DNA from 2 places in the Streptococcus sp. Marseille-Q8145 genome. Region 1 is predicted to be linked to the other one. Evidence: predicted binding sites of a transcription regulator. Region 1 holds the regulator's gene; the other holds the start of a gene.

The links. The regulator CtsR, encoded in region 1, represses protease genes until heat stress. The targets are predictions, from matches to a motif close to TTGGTCAAAAAAGGTCAAANA.
Region 2: a site for CtsR is predicted at 2,781-2,801, ahead of ACWPVL_RS07115 (ATP-dependent Clp protease proteolytic subunit). Genes of this name have one in related genera too.

Annotation. Positions count from the first base shown of each region.
Region 1 covers NZ_CBCOPQ010000002.1:467,948-477,214, reverse strand. The annotation lists gene ACWPVL_RS05780 (ATP-dependent Clp protease ATP-binding subunit) at 1-2,410, opposite strand, end outside; gene ACWPVL_RS05775 (CtsR family transcriptional regulator) at 2,415-2,873, opposite strand; gene ACWPVL_RS05770 (hypothetical protein) at 3,159-3,509, shown strand; gene ACWPVL_RS05765 (helix-turn-helix domain-containing protein) at 3,776-4,648, shown strand; gene ACWPVL_RS05760 (ATP-dependent Clp protease ATP-binding subunit) at 4,758-6,869, opposite strand; gene ACWPVL_RS05755 (amino acid ABC transporter ATP-binding protein) at 7,301-8,065, opposite strand; gene ACWPVL_RS05750 (amino acid ABC transporter permease) at 8,078-8,764, opposite strand; gene ACWPVL_RS05745 (amino acid ABC transporter permease) at 8,768-9,267, opposite strand, start outside.
Region 2 covers NZ_CBCOPQ010000003.1:150,459-159,725, forward strand. The annotation lists gene ACWPVL_RS07100 (Cof-type HAD-IIB family hydrolase) at 1-355, shown strand, start outside; gene ftsY (signal recognition particle-docking protein FtsY) at 359-1,885, shown strand; gene upp (uracil phosphoribosyltransferase) at 2,045-2,674, shown strand; gene ACWPVL_RS07115 (ATP-dependent Clp protease proteolytic subunit) at 2,845-3,435, shown strand; gene ACWPVL_RS07120 (DUF2129 domain-containing protein) at 3,523-3,792, shown strand; gene ACWPVL_RS07125 (ABC transporter substrate-binding protein) at 3,891-5,051, shown strand; gene ACWPVL_RS07130 (branched-chain amino acid ABC transporter permease) at 5,191-6,072, shown strand; gene ACWPVL_RS07135 (branched-chain amino acid ABC transporter permease) at 6,076-7,029, shown strand; gene ACWPVL_RS07140 (ABC transporter ATP-binding protein) at 7,029-7,793, shown strand; gene ACWPVL_RS07145 (ABC transporter ATP-binding protein) at 7,793-8,503, shown strand; gene ACWPVL_RS07150 (helix-turn-helix domain-containing protein) at 8,994-9,215, shown strand.

The sequences.
Region 1 (9,267 bases):
GTTGACCGCCTTTGACGCCAACTTTGAGCGTTTGACCAGCTGCCAAATCTCCAGTCAGGAGCAACTCAGACAGCTTGTCCTCCACCTGCGTCTGCAGGGTACGGCGCAGCGGCCGCGCTCCCATTTCTGGATCGTAACCTTCCTGAGCCAGTAATTTCAGGGCACTAGCTTGAAATTTAAGCACGATGCCTTGCTCTGCCAGACTCCCAATCAACGGTTGCACCATAATCTTGACCACTTCCTGCATATCCTCAGCAGACAGACTGTGGAAGACCACCTTTTCATCAATCCGATTGATAAATTCAGGCCGATAGGTCTTTTTCAATTCTTCCAGAATACGTTTTTCCATATTGGCCTGATCAAAGCGGATGTCACGCGCCCCAAAACCAACCGTCTTATCATCCCGCAGGGCCGTTGCCCCCAGATTGCTGGTCATGATAATGATGGTATTGGAGAAGTCCACCTTGCGGCCCTTGCTATCAGTCAACTGGCCGTCATCCAAGACCTGCAAGAGGACATTGAAAATATCTGGATGAGCCTTTTCTACTTCGTCAAAGAGAAGAACAGAATATGGACGGTTGCGAACCTTCTCCGTCAACTCGCCGCCTTCCTCATAGCCTACATAGCCTGGGGGCGCCCCGTTGAGACGACTCGCTGCGAATTTCTCCATATATTCACTCATGTCAAAGCGAATCAGGGCGGATTCATCATCAAAGAGAACTTCTGCCAAGGCCTTAGCCAGCTCAGTCTTTCCGACACCCGTCGGTCCTAAGAACATAAAGGAACCAATGGGGCGTTTGCCGGTGCGGATGCCCGATTGATTGCGACGAATAGCTCGGCTGACAGCCGAAACTGCCGCATCCTGCCCGATAACTCGTTTGTGTAGTTCTTTTTCCAAATTGAGATATTTTTTGGCATCTGTCTGAGTTAATTTCTGCACAGGAATACCTGACAAGCGACTGAGAGTCTCTAAGATATCCCCTGCTTCCACTTTCAGCTTGTAAACAGTTGACTCCTGCTCTTTTGCCAGTAGCTGGCCGACTTTTTTAAATTTTCCAGCCATCAAAGCCTGATCCACAGGCGTCAAATCCGACTGTTTATAATTCTGCGGTCCTTTATTCTGCACCGTTGCACTAGCTTCATCCAAAAGGTCAATGGCAGAGTCTGGCAAATGCTTGCTGGTCAGATAGCGATGAGCATACTTGACCGCTGTTTCAATGGCCTGATCACTAATCTGCACCTTGTGGTGATCCTCATAACTCTTTCTCAAACCCTGCAGAATAGCAATGCTGTCGGCCACAGTAGGTTCTTCAATAGTGACCTTGGCAAAACGCCGAGACAGAGCAGCGTCTTTTTCGATATGCTTCTGGTACTCTTCCTGCGTCGTAGCACCAACTGTCCGCAAGGTTCCCCGAGCCAGAGCAGGTTTCAGGATATTGGCCGCATCCAAGGTCGAATCAATCCCGCTGCCAGAGCCCATGATGGTATGCAGCTCATCGATAAAGAGGATGACATGGCCGTCTTCTTCGATGTCATTGATGATATTGTTCATCCGCTCTTCAAAGTCTCCGCGGAAACGAGTCCCAGCGACAACATTCATCAAATCTAATTCCAAGACGCGCATCTTGGCAAGCTCTGCCGGAACCTGCCCAGCTGCCACGCGTTGAGCCAAGCCTAGTGCCAAAGCAGTTTTACCGACCCCCGCATCACCGACAAGTACTGGATTATTTTTAGTCTTGCGGCTGAGGATCTGAAGCATTCGAGAAATTTCCTCATCCCGCCCGATAACTGGTTCCAGACGACCAGCCCGAGCCAGTTCTGTCAAATCCCGAGTATAGTCTTCCAGGCCACCGCTAGTTGAAGGAGGCATGCCCATCATATTCGCCATGGTTTGTTTGGCAGAGGCCGTGTTTTTATTTAGCGAGCGGATCGACTTAATTTCCTCTCTGCCCCAGCCAGCACGCTGCTCTAAAACCTTTCGTAAATCACTGAATCGAGGGGCTGAACTCTTATCATCACAGCCGAAACCTGCAGCTTCTAGCACACGAGCTGCCAAGGTCCCACGATCAAATAGCATGGCTAGGAGCAGGTGCTCTGTTCCTAGGCTTTTAGCGTGGACGGCCTCCGCAATCTGTCCTGCTTGAGCAAAGAGCTCCTCCAAACGGTGAGAAAAAGGCAATAAGTCAAAACCGCCTTGTTTTTGATACTCTTTTCCAGTAATGTCAAAGGCTGCTTCTTCCAGTTTATCCACTTCAATAGGGAATTCATTTAGAGCTGAGCCTGCCACGCTGTAGGGATTATTAGCCAGAGCCATCAGCACTTGCCACGATTCTAAATAATCTGTAGCAAAATGACCGGCTAAGAGCTGAGCCGCTTCCAAGCTTTCTACTAAAGCTTTTGAATAATTCATATTCTTAATTTCCTTTTCTATCTAATTGCTGCAAAATTTTCCGTAACATTCTAGCTCGAATCCTCGGAGCCTCTGCCCCCAGGACAGCATCGCTGGCACTCGCTAGGAGCAGCTCTCCCTCACGCTGGCTAATAATTTTTTCATCAAAGAGCAGCTGCAAAACATCTGAAAAAACTGGCTGGCTGAGCGACTCACCGACATTGGTCAACAAATCAGACAGCATTTGGTGCTGATCGGAAAATTCAATCTTACCAATCCTGATATAGCCACCGCCGCCGCGCTTGCTTTCAACGATATAGCCCCGACTCTCCGTAAAACGTGTCTTAATCACATAATTGATCTGACTCGGAACCACCTGAAAAACATCGGCTAACTCACTGCGCTTGAGCTCGACCATGCCCGCCTGCGCTAAAATTGTTTTGATATATTCTTCTATACTATCCGAGGTATTTTTGATGCCCATGATATACCTTTCTATCTGTTATATCTAAAAATAAGCATTCAAGTCTTCTCTAACATTGACTATCTTTGACTATTATACCGAAAAAATCTATTTTTTGAAAGAAAAAGAAGTCCCAGGAGACTTGAAAATATCTGATAATTCAGAGTAATGAAAAAGATTGACAGGCTGAGTAAATATGATTGTAATCGCTTGCTTTTTACTTTTAAAGACTTATAATAAAGGTGTGAAAGTGTGGTGTTTACACCATCAACCGTATCCAAACAATCATCAAAAGGAGGTTTTCCAATGAAAATAAATTGGCTCAACTATACCCATCATATACTTAGCTGCCTGTTTATCACTCTGAGTATCTTGACAATTTTTTCTGCCGAGTATGTCGTTTTCCCAACGAGCCTTCTTCTAGGCTGTCTCCTCATTCCTCTGCTCTTTGAGCAGCACTTACTCAGTCGCCGAATGACTTGGGGCCTCAGCGTTTTCTTTGCCATTCTTGCCTTTGCCCTTCTCTTTGTCATCAAAACCAATCATATCTCCCTTAGCTATCCAGCAACAACCCTTCTTCTTTTTGTACTAGCAAGCCTGAGTTTTTCAAACTCCTTTATCCTTCACAAACATAAAGAACAAAAAGCCGCTAGATAAAGCTATCCAATAAAAAGTGTGGAAGCAACATGAGTTCGAAAGAGCCATGGATTCCACACTTTTCTTATTCTATAAGGAGCTGGATGGTAGCCAAATACTCTTAAATGGTTCGTCCACACTGCCAGCCTAAACCAGACTTTCAGAAAATTTTCTTCTCTTTATTTTCCTACTTTCATTTTCTTTTTAATTATATTATAATAGTTGGCAAACACATTTTCTAGTCTAATTATTTTAAAAAATGATAGTATTCTACGAAGGAGGGCACTATGATGGATTTGGGGCAGTTGCACAAAACTACTGAGTATAAGAATCAAGGAACCCCCTATTCTCTGACGCGGACCATTACGGAAAACGGCCAGCCTGACATCCTTTTCCACTGGCACACCGATGTTGAAATCATTTACGTTCACGAAGGCAGTGCCCAATTTCATATCGACGATCATTATTTTAACAGCCACAAAGGCGATATTGTCCTGATTCGTCCCAATGCCCTTCACTCCATTCATCCGATTGAGCAGCAGCGCCACTACATGGATGCCATTAACTTTCACTTGGACTTAATGGGCTATTCGGCCATGGATCATGCTAGTATCCACTACCTACAACCTCTCTACAATGGCCAACTGGACTTTGTCCATGTCATCAAGCCGACTGATCAAGCCTATGAGGAAATTCGTCAATGCCTGCTGGCTACTATGGAAACGGGTTATTGCCAAAAGAAATACTATGAATTTCAGCTCAAGACCCAGCTCAATCAGCTCTTCTACTTGCTCTTTGAGAACGACTATATCGTTTCTAAGGAGCTATCTGCCGAGGGCTACCGCAAGGAAGAGAAAATTCGGTCTATCATCGACTATATCAATGAGCATTATCAGGAAGAACTCTCTATTGATCAGCTGTCTGGTATTTGCGGCTACAGTCCTACGCACTTCATGAATTTCTTCAAAAAACATCTGGGTGTTTCTTGCATTGAGTACCTAATCCAATTTCGCCTGCGCAAGGCTGCCGAGCTCCTCCAGCACTCTACTCTGTCGGTTCTAGAAATCTCCAGCCAGTCTGGTTTTAATAACCTTTCTAATTTCAACCGGCAATTTAAAAAATACTATCAAATGACACCCAGTCAATATCGAAGAAAATAAGAAAATCTCCAGTCAACTGATTGGAGATTTTTTATATGAATATGATTAATAAAAAAACGAACAGACTAAATATCTGTTCGTTTTACGGGATTTTGAAAGTTATAGGTAGTTATTCTGCTAATTTTTCACGGATCACCAAGGTTCCATCTTCCATATCAGCTGTCAAATGCTTAGCATCTAGATTATCCAAGTGGAAGTCAGTCACCTTGTCACGGATTTGTTGCTCGATAACTCTACGGAGTGGACGAACACCCATGACTTGGTCATAACCAGCGTCACGTAGGAATTCCTTAGCTGCATCAGATACTGCAAGATCAATTTCTTTTTTGCTCAAGGTTTGATTTACTTCAATCAGCATGAGATTGACAATCTCCATCAAGTCTTCTTTCTTGAGATGAGAGAACTCAATGACTGCATTGAAACGATTGAGGAACTCTGGGCGGAAATAATGTTTGAGTCGGTCCATTAGATCAGGCTTTTCTGCATCCTCTTCCAGACCTGCTTCATAGCCAAATCCTGCATTAGATGTCGCGATAATAACCGTGTTCTTGAAGTTGACTGTATTTCCTTGTCCATCTGTCAAGCGACCATCATCCAGAACTTGAAGGAGAAGGGTAATCACTTGTGGATCAGCCTTTTCAATCTCATCCAAGAGAATGATAGAGTATGGATTGCGGCGGACACGCTCGGTCAGGGTGTTGTTGTTATCATCATAGCCGACATAGCCCGCAGTCGTACCAATCAGCTTGGAAACGGCTGTACGGTCACTGTATTCAGACATATCCAGACGGATGATAGCATCCTTGGTACCGAACATATCTAGAGCTAGTTGCTTAGCCAACTCAGTCTTACCGACACCAGTTGGACCAACGAAGAGGAAGCTTCCGATCGGACGGTTGCCTTCGTCAAAGCCTGCACGGTTACGGCGAATGGCTCTCGCCACAGCTTCTACAGCCTTGTCTTGACCGATAACTTTAGCTTTGAGACGGTCATTCATGCCCTTGAGGCGCTCAATGTCGCTAGCCCCCATTTGAGATACCGGCACACCCGTCATCCGTTCAACAGATTCTGCTACATCGTTGACTGTCGCCGTTACCTTCATATCCTCTGTGTGGTTTTGAATTTTCTTTTCCAGCTCTTCAATGCGGGTCTTGGCATTCAGAGCTGCTTCATAGTCTTCTTTTTCAACAGCTGTTTCCTGCTTAGCCTTCTGCTCAGCAATCTCATGCTCAACTGCATGAACATCAGTCACTGGATGTTGGGCTGCCAAGTGGGCAGCAGTCACATCGACCAGGTCAATCGCCTTGTCTGGTAGGCTCCGTTGTGGAATATACTGAACTGAGTAGTCCACAGCCGCTTTCAGCACTTCATCCGGCAGGATAACATTGTGGTGCTTTTCGTACAAATCCCGAATACCTCGAAGGATCTGATAGGTATCCTCAGCAGACGGTGCGTTGACCTTGACTTCATTGAAACGACGAGCCAGAGCTGCATTTTTAAGGATAGTATTGCGGTACTCGTCCTGAGTAGTCGCCCCGATAACAGTCAGCTCACCACGAGAAAGCGCTGGTTTAAGAATATCCGCCAAGCCCTTAGAACCGCTATCTCCGCCAGTAGATCCTGCCCCCAGAATTTGATGAATTTCATCAAAGAAGAGGATAACATTGCCGGCTTCCTTGACTTCATTGACCAAGTTTTGGATATTTTCTTCAAAGCTACCACGATACTGGGTACCAGCTTCCAAGCCAGAAATATCAACAGAAATAATTTCCTTGTTCTTGATAGCCGCTGGCACATCACCATTAACGATAGCCTGAGCCAAACCTTCTACGACAGCTGTCTTACCAACTCCGGCATCTCCGACCAGAACCGGATTATTCTTGGTCCGGCGTGAAAGGATTTCAGCTGTTTCTTGAATTTCCTTATTGCGTCCAATGACTGGATCCAGCTTACCATCACGCGCTTCTTGAGTCAAATTGCGACCTAGCTTAGCCAGAATGCCATCTTGCTTAGGCCCATGCGCTCCAGCTTGCACATCCTGTTCGCCAACCACCTGACCAGGAAGCTTGCCAGTAGCTCGGTACTGAGCAAACTCTTCCGGTGTGACCTCTCTACCATTGATCAAGTAGCGTCGATGTTCGCTGTTGTAGCCACCCATGCGCCCCATGAGTTGGTTGAAAAGGTCGTCCATACTGTTAAAATTGTTGTAATTGTTGTTCATCATTTTTCCTCACTTTTTATACGTTTTATATCATTTTTTCATTTGCTAAAGTTTCAGATAAGAAATCTCTTTCTTACCTACTATACATTTATGTTCATATCGGAGATCTTCTCCTATCTATTATTTTACATAACTTATTCTATTTCCAAAAATTAAGACTCCTTCAGTCTCTTGTTTTATGGATGAGTTGGATCTATTTCAGAAGAATATGATGTTACATAATTTTTAATCCTCCCAAAAATAATCGCCTACTGGCTATATCCTCATCTTCTGAATAAATTCTGTGTAAACTTTTTGTTTACAGTTGTAATTATACATCCTTTTTTCCCCCTTGTCAATAGATTTTAACAAAAAATTTACATAATTTTTAAAAAGTCAAAAAACTTCCCCCACATAGAAATGTGAAGAAAGCTTCTCTATTTTGATACAAGTTAAATCATATACTCTACACTATAGCTGGCATCCGACAGAATGCGAGATAGAAACTGCTTAGTTCGCTCTTCTTTGGGACTAGTGAAGAATTCCTGCGGAGGATTTTCTTCGATGATGTGACCTCCGTCCATAAAAATGACATGGTTGGCCACATCACGGGCAAAGCTCATCTCGTGGGTCACAACGACCATGGTCACTCCCTCCTGAGCCAGCTGTTTCATGACACTGAGAACTTCACCGACCAGTTCCGGATCTAGAGCCGAAGTTGGTTCATCCAGCAGGATGACATCTGGCTTGACAGCAATGGCGCGGGCAATCCCGATCCGCTGCTGCTGGCCGCCTGATAGCTGCGAAGGATAGTAGTCCTTGTAGGCCAAGAGGCCCACACGCTTCAAGGCATCTTCCGCAATCTCAAGCGCTTCTTCTCGCGGTATCTTACGAGCGATTACTAAGCCCTCTAAGATATTTTCAAGGGCTGTTTTATTGGCAAAGAGATTATAATGCTGGAAGACAAAGGCTGTTTTTCTACGAATTTCCAAAATCTCCTTTTTGCTAAGTTTAGCCAAATCATAGTCCTTACCAGCCAAAGTCAGCTGGCCGCCATCCGCTTTTTCTAAGTGATTCAGACAGCGCAGAAATGTTGTTTTACCAGAGCCTGAGGGACCAAGAATTACCACAACGTCGCCTTGATTGACCCTGAGACTGACATCTGCCAGCACCTGGGGCTCTCCAAATCGTTTGGAGATATGTTTTACTTCTAACATAATCTTTCCTTCCTAAGCAAGAGCGTAGCGCTTTTCCAAGCTTCTAAACATCCACTGAATCAAGCCACAGATAATGAGATAAATAACAAAAATCACTAAGTAAGACTCTGAATACTGATATGAATGAGAGGCTTCAACCTTGGCCAAAGCAGTAATATCTTTCACTGTCATGACAAATACCAGTGAGGTCCCCTTGACTAGATTGATAACCAGATTGGCCAGATTGGGCAGGGCAGAGCGCAATGCCTGAGGAAAAACAATCCTCCGATAGGCTTGAAAATTCGTTAAACCAATCGCTTGAGCTGCTTCTAACTGTCCTTTATCTACTGTCAAAATAGCAGAGCGCAAGATTTCCGATAAACTCCCTGTTGTCATCAAGCTATAGATGATGAAAGCATAGTAAAGCGGATTGAACTTAAAGACATCTACCTGACTGCCTAGACTTTTGAAAAATTGATTCAGCAAGCTAGGAAATAGACTGTAGAAAAAGAGGATAAGTAAAATGGGTGGCGTCGCCCGAATGAAGGCCAGATAAACTACCGAAAAGGTCCGCACACCTCGAACTTTATAAATCTGACCTAGAGCCAAGAGCAGAGCCGGAATAAAGCTGAGTAGAATAGCCACCACCATAATAATCAGGGTTATCGGTATGCCTTTCAACGTTACCAGAAAGGTATTTACAATATAATTCAAATCCATGCTTTACCTCTCTTTGATTGTCAGACTTTTTTCCAGAAGCTGGGAAGCCAGCGAAACCACTAGGGCAATCCCCCAATAAATCAAGGCCACCGCTGTATAGGTTTCGAGGGAATAATTGCCCAGATTCCGGCTGATGAGATTTTGTCCCGCTCCCATGACATCAACTGCCCCAATCGTATAGGCCAGCGCAGCATCCCGCATGAGATTAAGAAAGGCGGTAGTCAGATTGGGCAGGGCAATACGAAAAGCTTGTGGCAGAATGATCCGCAGAAAAGTCTGCACTGATGTCAGGCCAATACTGAGACCTGCCTCAGTCTGTCCCTTGGGAACAGCCAGATAGGCCGCCTTGAAGACTTCTGCAATCATGGCCGCAAAGAGCAGAATCATAGTAATGATGACAAATACGGTCCGTGACCAATTATTGATATCTAGTCCCAACCACCATTTTAAAAACTCTGGAATGCCATAGAAGACCAAGAAGAGCAAGACAATAGGCGGTGTAC
Region 2 (9,267 bases), on a different contig from region 1:
AGCCTTTGCTCAGGAACCGCTGGACGCAGCCATTCCTCACATTTCGCCAGAACTTTTTGACCAGTATGAAATTTTCAAATCACGGGAAATGTTGCTGGAATGGTCACCGAAAAATGTCCACAAGGCGACTGGTTTGGAGAAACTGATTGCCCACTTGGGAATTGATAAAAGCCAAGTTATGGCCTGCGGTGACGAAGCCAATGATCTGTCAATGATTGCTTGGGCTGGGCTAGGAGTTGCCATGCAAAATGCTGTGCCAAAAGTCAAGGAAGTCGCAGAAGTTGTCACTCCGATGACCAATGATGAAGATGCAGTTGCTTGGGCCATTCGGAAATATGTATTGAAGGAGAACTAAAGAATGGGATTATTTGACCGTCTTTTTGGACGTAAAAAAGAGGAACTTGAAGAAAAGCCCCAGATAGAGGAACAGGCAGAGGAGAGTTATCAGACTACAGAGATTGAAGTTCCATCTGAGACAGACTTCCAGCCCCTTGCTGCTTCTAATGAAGAAACAGCGGAAACTTCGATAGTAGAATCTGTGTCAGAAGAGAAAATAGAGTCCTCAGATTCAGCAACTTCTGAGCAGGAATTTGTCCCAACTGCTCAACAAGCTGACTTATCTGAACCAATGCTTGAAGATCAGGAAAGTCCTGAACAAGTTTTGGCTGAGGCAGAAGAGCAGTCTGAAACTTCAGCAAATCAAGCTCTGGAAAGCAGTAGCGAATCAGAAGTAGCGACTGAAAGCAGAGATTATTACCAAGAATTGCAGGAGCGTTTAGCTGCAGCAAGAGAGCAAATCAACCACGAACCAGAGCAAGAAGTATCTAGTGAGCAGGAAGCAGGCACTTCTTCACAAGTAGACTCGACCGAGCATGATGAAGAGTCGACGGAAGAGCTGGCTCAAGTAGAGAATGGGACTCCCGCAGAAACATCTGAGAATTCTACTGAATACCAAGAAGAGAGTGTTCAAGACAAGTATGACCGCAGTCTCAAAAAGACGCGGACTGGCTTTGGTGCTCGTCTCAATGCCTTCTTTGCTAATTTCCGCTCAGTTGACGAAGATTTCTTTGAAGACCTGGAAGAACTGCTGATTACCAGTGATGTCGGTGTACAGGTAGCTTCCAACCTAACTGAGGACTTGCGCTATGAAGCACGTCTAGAAAATGCTAAGAAACCAGAAGCCTTGCGCCAACTAATCATTGAAAAATTGGTTGATATCTATGAGAAAGACGGCCGTTTCAATGAGAAAATCAATTTTCAAAATGGTCTAACAGTTATGCTCTTCGTCGGTGTAAATGGAGTAGGGAAGACGACCTCAATCGGTAAATTGGCCTATAAATACAAGCAAGAAGGTAAAAAAGTGATGCTGGTGGCAGCAGACACCTTCCGAGCTGGAGCAGTTGCCCAGCTGGCTGAGTGGGGTCGCCGAGTCGATGTGCCTGTTGTGACTGGCCCAGAAAAGAGCGATCCAGCCAGTGTCGTCTTTGACGGTTTAGAAAGAGCCAAGGCTGAAAATGTCGATATTCTCATGATTGATACAGCTGGTCGCTTGCAAAATAAGGACAATCTCATGGCAGAGCTGGAAAAAATCGGTCGCATTATCAAGCGGGTAGATCCAGCAGCGCCACACGAAACTTTCCTGGCCTTGGATGCCTCTACGGGTCAAAATGCACTGGTTCAGGCCAAAGAATTTTCAAAAATTACGCCTGTGACAGGTATTGTCCTGACTAAGATTGATGGAACAGCGCGCGGTGGTGTTGTTCTTGCCATTCGTCAGGAATTGGATATCCCAGTGAAGCTGATTGGTTTTGGTGAGAAAATTGACGATATCGGTGAGTTTAATTCTGAGAACTTTATGAGAGGCCTCTTAGAAGGTTTGGTATAAAATAGTCTATCTAAGAAAATGTGACAAAGTTTAAAGTTTAATCAGACTTTTCTATAAAAAAAGAGAACCAAAATTGATGAAAAGGTTTGCTTGTTGCAAGCCTTTTTTCTTCTTTTCTGATATAATAAGAAGAATAAATTGAAAGAAGGAAATCCAATCATGGGAAAACTTGAAGTTATCGCTCATCCGCTCATTCAGCATAAATTGTCTATCTTGCGTCGTACAGATACCTCTACTAAAGCTTTTCGTGAATTAGTAGATGAAATCGCAATGCTGATGGGATACGAAGTTTTGCGCGATTTACCACTTGAAGATGTAGAAATTGAAACACCAATTACGAAAACAGTTCAAAAGCAGATTGCAGGGAAAAAATTGGCTATTGTCCCAATCCTGCGGGCTGGTATCGGTATGGTGGATGGTCTTTTGAGCTTGGTTCCTGCCGCTAAAGTTGGCCATATTGGAATGTACCGTGATGAAGAAACCTTGAAGCCGGTTGAATACTTGGTAAAATTACCTGAAGACATTGACCAACGTCAAATCTTTGTTGTCGATCCAATGTTGGCTACGGGTGGTTCTGCTATCTTGGCTGTGGATTCTCTGAAGAAACGTGGCGCAAGCAATATTACATTTGTCTGCTTGGTGTCTGCTCCAGAAGGTGTCAAAGCCTTGCAGGATGCTCATCCTGATGTAGATATTTTCACGGCTGCACTTGATGATCATCTTAATGAGCACGGCTACATCGTTCCAGGTCTCGGAGATGCTGGTGACCGCCTCTTTGGTACAAAATAGAAATTCTAGTCTGTAATAGGAAAGTCCAGCCAATCCCGTGGATTTGTGCTTTCCAAACCAAAGATAATCTCAGCTTTGTTCTCTGTCATCCGACAGATAAAGCAAATATTTGACCTTTTTTGACCAAAAAGATATAATAATGAATAGATCGAATGAAGGAGAAAATATTCATGATTCCTGTAGTTATTGAACAAACCAGCCGTGGTGAGCGTTCTTATGACATTTACTCACGCCTTTTAAAAGACCGTATTATCATGCTGACAGGTCCTGTTGAGGACAATATGGCTAATTCTGTTATTGCGCAGCTACTTTTCCTAGATGCACAAGACAGCACCAAGGACATCTATCTTTATGTCAATACTCCGGGTGGCTCTGTGTCAGCGGGATTGGCGATTGTAGATACCATGAACTTTATTAAGTCTGATGTGCAGACGATCGTCATGGGAATGGCAGCCAGCATGGGAACCATCATTGCTTCTAGCGGTGCTAAGGGCAAACGTTTCATGCTTCCAAATGCAGAGTATATGATTCACCAGCCAATGGGTGGTACTGGTGGCGGTACTCAGCAAACAGATATGGCCATTGCAGCAGAGCATTTGCTCAAGACTCGTAAGACCTTGGAGCAAATTCTTGCTGATAATTCTGGTAAATCGGTTGAGCAAATTCACGCAGATGCAGAACGTGATTACTGGATGAGTGCCCAAGAAACCTTGGAATATGGTTTCATCGATGAAATCATGGCTAATAACAATCTTAGCTAGTCTTCAATTATAACTACGAAAAAATGCCCCATTTGTGGGCTTTTTTTGATATAATCAATAGAGTACAAATGACCAGAGAGGATTGTCATGTTTAAAAAAGAAGAACGAATGGGCTTAATTATTCATCTATACTATAATCGAGATGCAAAGAAGTTGGCTCATGTTGGAGATATTATTTATCATTCTAAGAAACACCGCTATTTGCAGCTTTATGTGGCAAAAGATCAGGCAGATTCTCTGAAGGAGAGCCTGTCAAAAGAGTCCTATATCAAAAAAATCCAGACTTGCGAGATCCAAAATCTGGATACGGATTTTGTTGGAAGTTTATTTAGAAACCAAGAAAACGCTATTATTTAAAAAAATGGCTTCTTTGGGTTGACAATTGTCAGATAATTCGGTATATTCTTACTATATCATTTGCAAACAAAGCAAAAAACAAATAGAGGAGATTATTCATGAAGAAAAAATTTGCACTTTCGCTTGTAGCTTTTGCTAGTGCTGCGCTTCTAGCAGCCTGTGGAGAAGTTTCTACAAACAACTCATCTGCTACTGGAACAGAAATCGGTAAAACACTTAAATTCGGTTTCAACTTTGAAGAAACTGGCGCTGTAGCAGCTTACGGTACTGCAGAACAACACGGTGCTCAACTTGCTGTTGATGAAATCAACGCAGCTGGCGGTGTAGACGGCAAAAAGATCGAAGTAACTGATAAAGACAATAAATCAGAAACAGCAGAAGCAGCTACTATTACTACAAGCTTGGTGACTCAAGACAAGGTCAATACCATCATCGGTCCTGCAACTTCTGGAGCTACAGCTTCAGCTACTGCAAATGCTGGTAAAGCAGGCGTTCCTTTGGTAACACCAAGTGCTACACAAGATGATTTGACAAATAAACAAGATTATTTGTACCGTGCAACCTTTACTGATGGTTACCAAGGTAAAATCATTTCTAAATATGTAACTGATACTTTGAAAGCTAAAAAAGTTGTTCTCTACTATGATAATTCAAGCGATTATGCAAAAGGAATGGCAGAAGCTTTCAAGAAAGAATACAAGGGTGAAATCGTTGCGACAGAAACTTTCGCTTCTGGTGACTCAGACTTCCAAGCTGCTTTGACAAAAATCAAAGGTAAAGACTTTGATGCACTGATTGTGCCAGGTTATTACACAGAAGCTGGTAAGTTGGTGAACCAAGCGCGTGGTTTGGGAATCAACCAAACAATCGTTGGACCTGATGGATTTAGCGATGCCAAGTTCGTTGAGCAAGCAACTCCAGCAGCAGCAACTAATGTTTATTATGTATCTGGTTTCTCAACTTCAGGTGACATGACAGATAAAGCGAAGAAATTCGTTGCGGCTTACAAAGCTAAATATAACGAAGAACCTTCAATGTTTGCAGCCCTTTCATATGACGCAGTTTATATGGCAGCAGAAGCATCTAAGGGTGCAAAAACATCTGTAGATATTAAAGATAACCTTGCTAAGTTAAAAGACTTTGAAGGAGTTACTGGATCTATTACCATCGATAAAGATCACAATCCTGTGAAGACAGCCTTGATGATTGGTTTGAAAGATGGTAAAGTAGAAACTGTTGAGACAGTTAAACCTGAATAAAGGGTCTGAGGCTGGGAGCATTCCCAGTCTTTGGCTTGTTTATTACTTGCTTATGATGTTTGAGTAGAGACGGCAAGACAAGGCTTCGTCTGAGATTGTTGTTTCTGCTCTTATTTTATATTAGAAAGAGTGGTGTGGAATGCTCGAACAATTTCTTCAGCAATTGGCTAATGGATTGATTTTGGGGAGTGTTTATGCGCTTCTGGCCTTGGGTTATACCATGGTTTATGGAATTATCAAACTGATTAATTTCGCGCATGGAGACATTTATATGATTGGTGCTTTTATGGGATATTACCTGATTAACACCCTTCACCTAAACTTCTTTGTAGCCCTTATTTTATCTATGGTTGGAACAGCGATCCTTGGTGTAGTGATTGAGTTCTTAGCCTATCGTCCTTTACGCAATTCAACGCGGATTGCAGCCTTGATCACAGCAATTGGGGTTTCTTTCCTTTTGGAGTACGGGATGGTCTTTTTTGTAGGTGCCAATACTCGCTCCTTCCCTCAAGTGATTAAAACAGTACGTTATACACTTGGGCCAATTTCGATTTCCAATATTCAATTGATGATTTTGGGAATTTCTATTTTACTCATGGTTGGTTTGCAGTTTATTGTGCAAAAGACGAAAATGGGTAAAGCCATGCGAGCTGTTTCCGTGGATAGCGATGCTGCCCAGCTGATGGGGATTAATGTCAATCGTACGATCAGCTTTACTTTTGCCTTGGGTTCAGCCTTGGCAGGAGCAGCAGGGGTGCTGATTGCTCTTTACTACAACTCACTTGAGCCACTGATGGGAATGACACCAGGTATCAAGTCCTTCGTTGCGGCAGTTTTGGGAGGAATTGGTATCATCCCTGGGGCAGCTTTGGGTGGTTTTGTAATCGGCCTCTTGGAAACTTTTGCAACAGCAGTTGGACTGTCAGATTTCCGTGATGCGATTGTGTATGCGATCTTGATTATCATTCTATTGGTTCGTCCAGCTGGTATTCTAGGTAAAAACGTGAAAGAGAAGGTGTAATGTATGAAAAATAATTTAAAAGTAAATGCGTTATGGCTTGCTCTGATCCTCTTTGGCTATCTATTGATGACAGTGCTTGCTAGCACAGGTATTCTCAATCCTTTCTATCTGCAAATCTTTGAGCAGATTGGGATTAATATTATCTTGGCTGTTGGCCTCAATCTTATCGTTGGTTTTTCTGGGCAATTCTCGCTTGGGCATGCTGGCTTTATGGCCATTGGTGCCTATGCAGTAGCTATCATGGGCTCTAAATCTCCAAACTATGGCACTTTCTTTATTGCTATGTTGGTTGGCGCTGTGATTGCAGGTGCAGTAGCTCTGCTTGTTGGTATTCCGACCCTGCGCTTAAAGGGAGACTATTTGGCAATTGCGACGCTGGGTGTTTCTGAAATTATCCGGATTTTGATTGTCAATGGAGGCGATCTAACTAATGGTGCGGCAGGTATCCTATCCATTCCTAACTTTACCTCTTGGCAGTTGGTTTATGTCTTTGTCGTAATTACAACTATTTTGACTCTTAACTTCCTCCGCAGTCCTATCGGACGTAGCACCTTGTCTGTTCGCGAGGACGAGATTGCGGCAGAGTCTGTCGGTGTCAATACAACAAAAATTAAAGTCATTGCTTTCGTTTTTGGTGCCATTACAGCTTCTATTGCAGGTTCTTTGCAGGCTGGATTTGTCGGTTCTGTTGTACCAAAAGACTATTCCTTTATCAATACAATCAATGTCTTGATTATCGTCGTTTTTGGCGGTCTTGGCTCAATGACTGGAGCAATCGTTGCGGCAGTGGTATTGGGTATCCTCAATATGCTTTTACAAGATATCTCAAGTGTTCGGATGATTGTTTATTCGCTTGCCCTAATCTTGGTGATGATTTTCCGTCCAGGCGGCTTGCTTGGTACTTGGGAATTTAGCTTGGCTAAGCTCTTTAAAAAGAATAAGGAGGTCAAAGAATAATGGCACTTCTTGATGTAAAAAAATTAACCAAAAATTTTGGAGGACTAACAGCTGTTAGTGACGTAACTCTGGAATTAAACGAAGGGGAACTGGTCGGTCTTATCGGGCCTAACGGTGCTGGGAAAACAACTCTTTTCAACCTTTTGACAGGTGTTTATGAACCGAGTGAGGGAACGGTTACTTTGGATGGTCATTTGCTGAATGGCAAAACACCTTACAAAATTGCAACACTGGGTCTCAGCCGGACTTTCCAAAATATCCGTCTTTTTAAAGATTTGACAGTCTTGGACAATGTGTTGATTGCTTTTGGTAATCACCATAAACCTCATGTGCTGGCTTCTTTCTTCCGCCTTCCAGCATTTTATAAAAATGAAGAGGAATTGAAAGCAAAAGCTCTGGAATTGCTGGCTATCTTTGACTTGGATAAGGAAGCAGAAACCTTGGCTAAAAATTTGGCTTATGGTCAACAGCGTCGTCTGGAGATTGTCCGAGCGCTTGCCACAGAGCCTAAGATTCTCTTCTTGGATGAGCCAGCTGCTGGGATGAATCCACAGGAAACTGCTGAGCTGACTGCCCTGATTCGTCGGATTAAAAATGAATTTAACATTACCATCATGCTGATTGAGCATGATATGAGTCTGGTTATGGAAGTAACTGAGCGCATCTACGTACTAGAGTACGGTCGCTTGATTGCCCACGGCACACCAGATGAGATTAAGAATGACAAGCGCGTTATTGAAGCTTATCTAGGAGGTGAAGCCTAATGTCCATGCTCAAAGTTGAAAACCTATCTGTCCACTATGGCATGATTCAGGCTGTCCGTGATGTCAGCTTTGAAGTCAACGAAGGAGAAGTCGTATCCCTGATTGGGGCCAATGGTGCTGGTAAAACGACTATCCTCCGCACGATTTCGGGTTTGGTTCGCCCAAGTGCTGGAAAGATTGAATTTTTAGGCAATGAAATTCAAAAAGTGCCTGCTCAAAAGATTGTGGCTGCAGGACTTTCACAGGTTCCAGAAGGACGCCATATTTTTCCAGGTTTGACCGTTTTGGAAAATCTTGAAATGGGTGCTTTTCTTAAGAAAAATCGCGAAGAAAACCAAGCCAATCTCAAAAAGGTCTTCTCTCGTTTCCCACGCTTGGAAGAGCGTAAGAACCAAGATGCAGCGACTCTATCTGGTGGTGAGCAGCAGATGCTTGCTATGGGCCGAGCGCTCATGTCTACGCCTAAGCTCTTACTCTTGGACGAGCCGTCAATGGGGCTGGCTCCTATCTTCATCCAAGAAATCTTTGACATCATCCAAGATATCCAAAAGCAGGGGACAACAGTGCTTTTGATCGAGCAAAATGCCAACAAGGCGCTCTCTATCGCAGACCGTGGTTATGTTCTTGAAACAGGAAAAATCGTTCTGTCTGGAACTGGACAAGAACTTTTGACTTCCGACGAAGTCCGCAAAGCATATCTAGGTGGCTAAAAATGTCTGGGAGACATTTTTAGGTTGTGGATAGAAAGTTACGGTAGTAACTTAACATTTTGAAAGGGTCCACTGGACCTTTTTAAGTTGCAGATAAAGAAAACGAGGTTTTCTTCAAAATGTCTAGGAGGTTGTTTCAGGTTGCAGATAGGAACTCGCGTCAGCGAGTTTTCACTTATTAAGGTCCAGTGGACCTTTTTATTTTATACAAGAATCGATGAATATTTATAGGCGAATTTTAACTTGGATGAAGAATGTTAGTCGATAAAATTTGAGATACTTGGAAAAATTCGAGTCTCTTTTTGTGATTTTTAGAATCTTGTCCTGACTGGGGAAATCTAAGATTTTTCTTCTTTTTCACATGATCTATTTTTTCAATATATATTAAAAAAGTTAATATGATAGAACCCTTTTTTGTGCTATAATAATAATAAAGTATGAGAGTTAATATTATACAATTTAGTAGAAGTGGATAAGTGCAAAAAGTGTTATGTCAGAGTTAAGGATAGCAATTGGAAAAAAAATTAGAGAACTAAGGGAACAACGTAAAATGACAAGGGAATTGCTGTGTGAGGATGAGACTCGTTTGACAGTCAGACAGCTTGCTCGGATTGAGGCAGGTGATTCGATTCCTAGTTTACTAACCTTAGAGTTCATTGCGCAACAGTTGCGCATCGAAATGTATCAAATTATCAAAGAAAGTTCCAAGTGATAGTGATTTTATGATGAAAATCAGGAACTTGGAATCACTGACTTCCTCCATT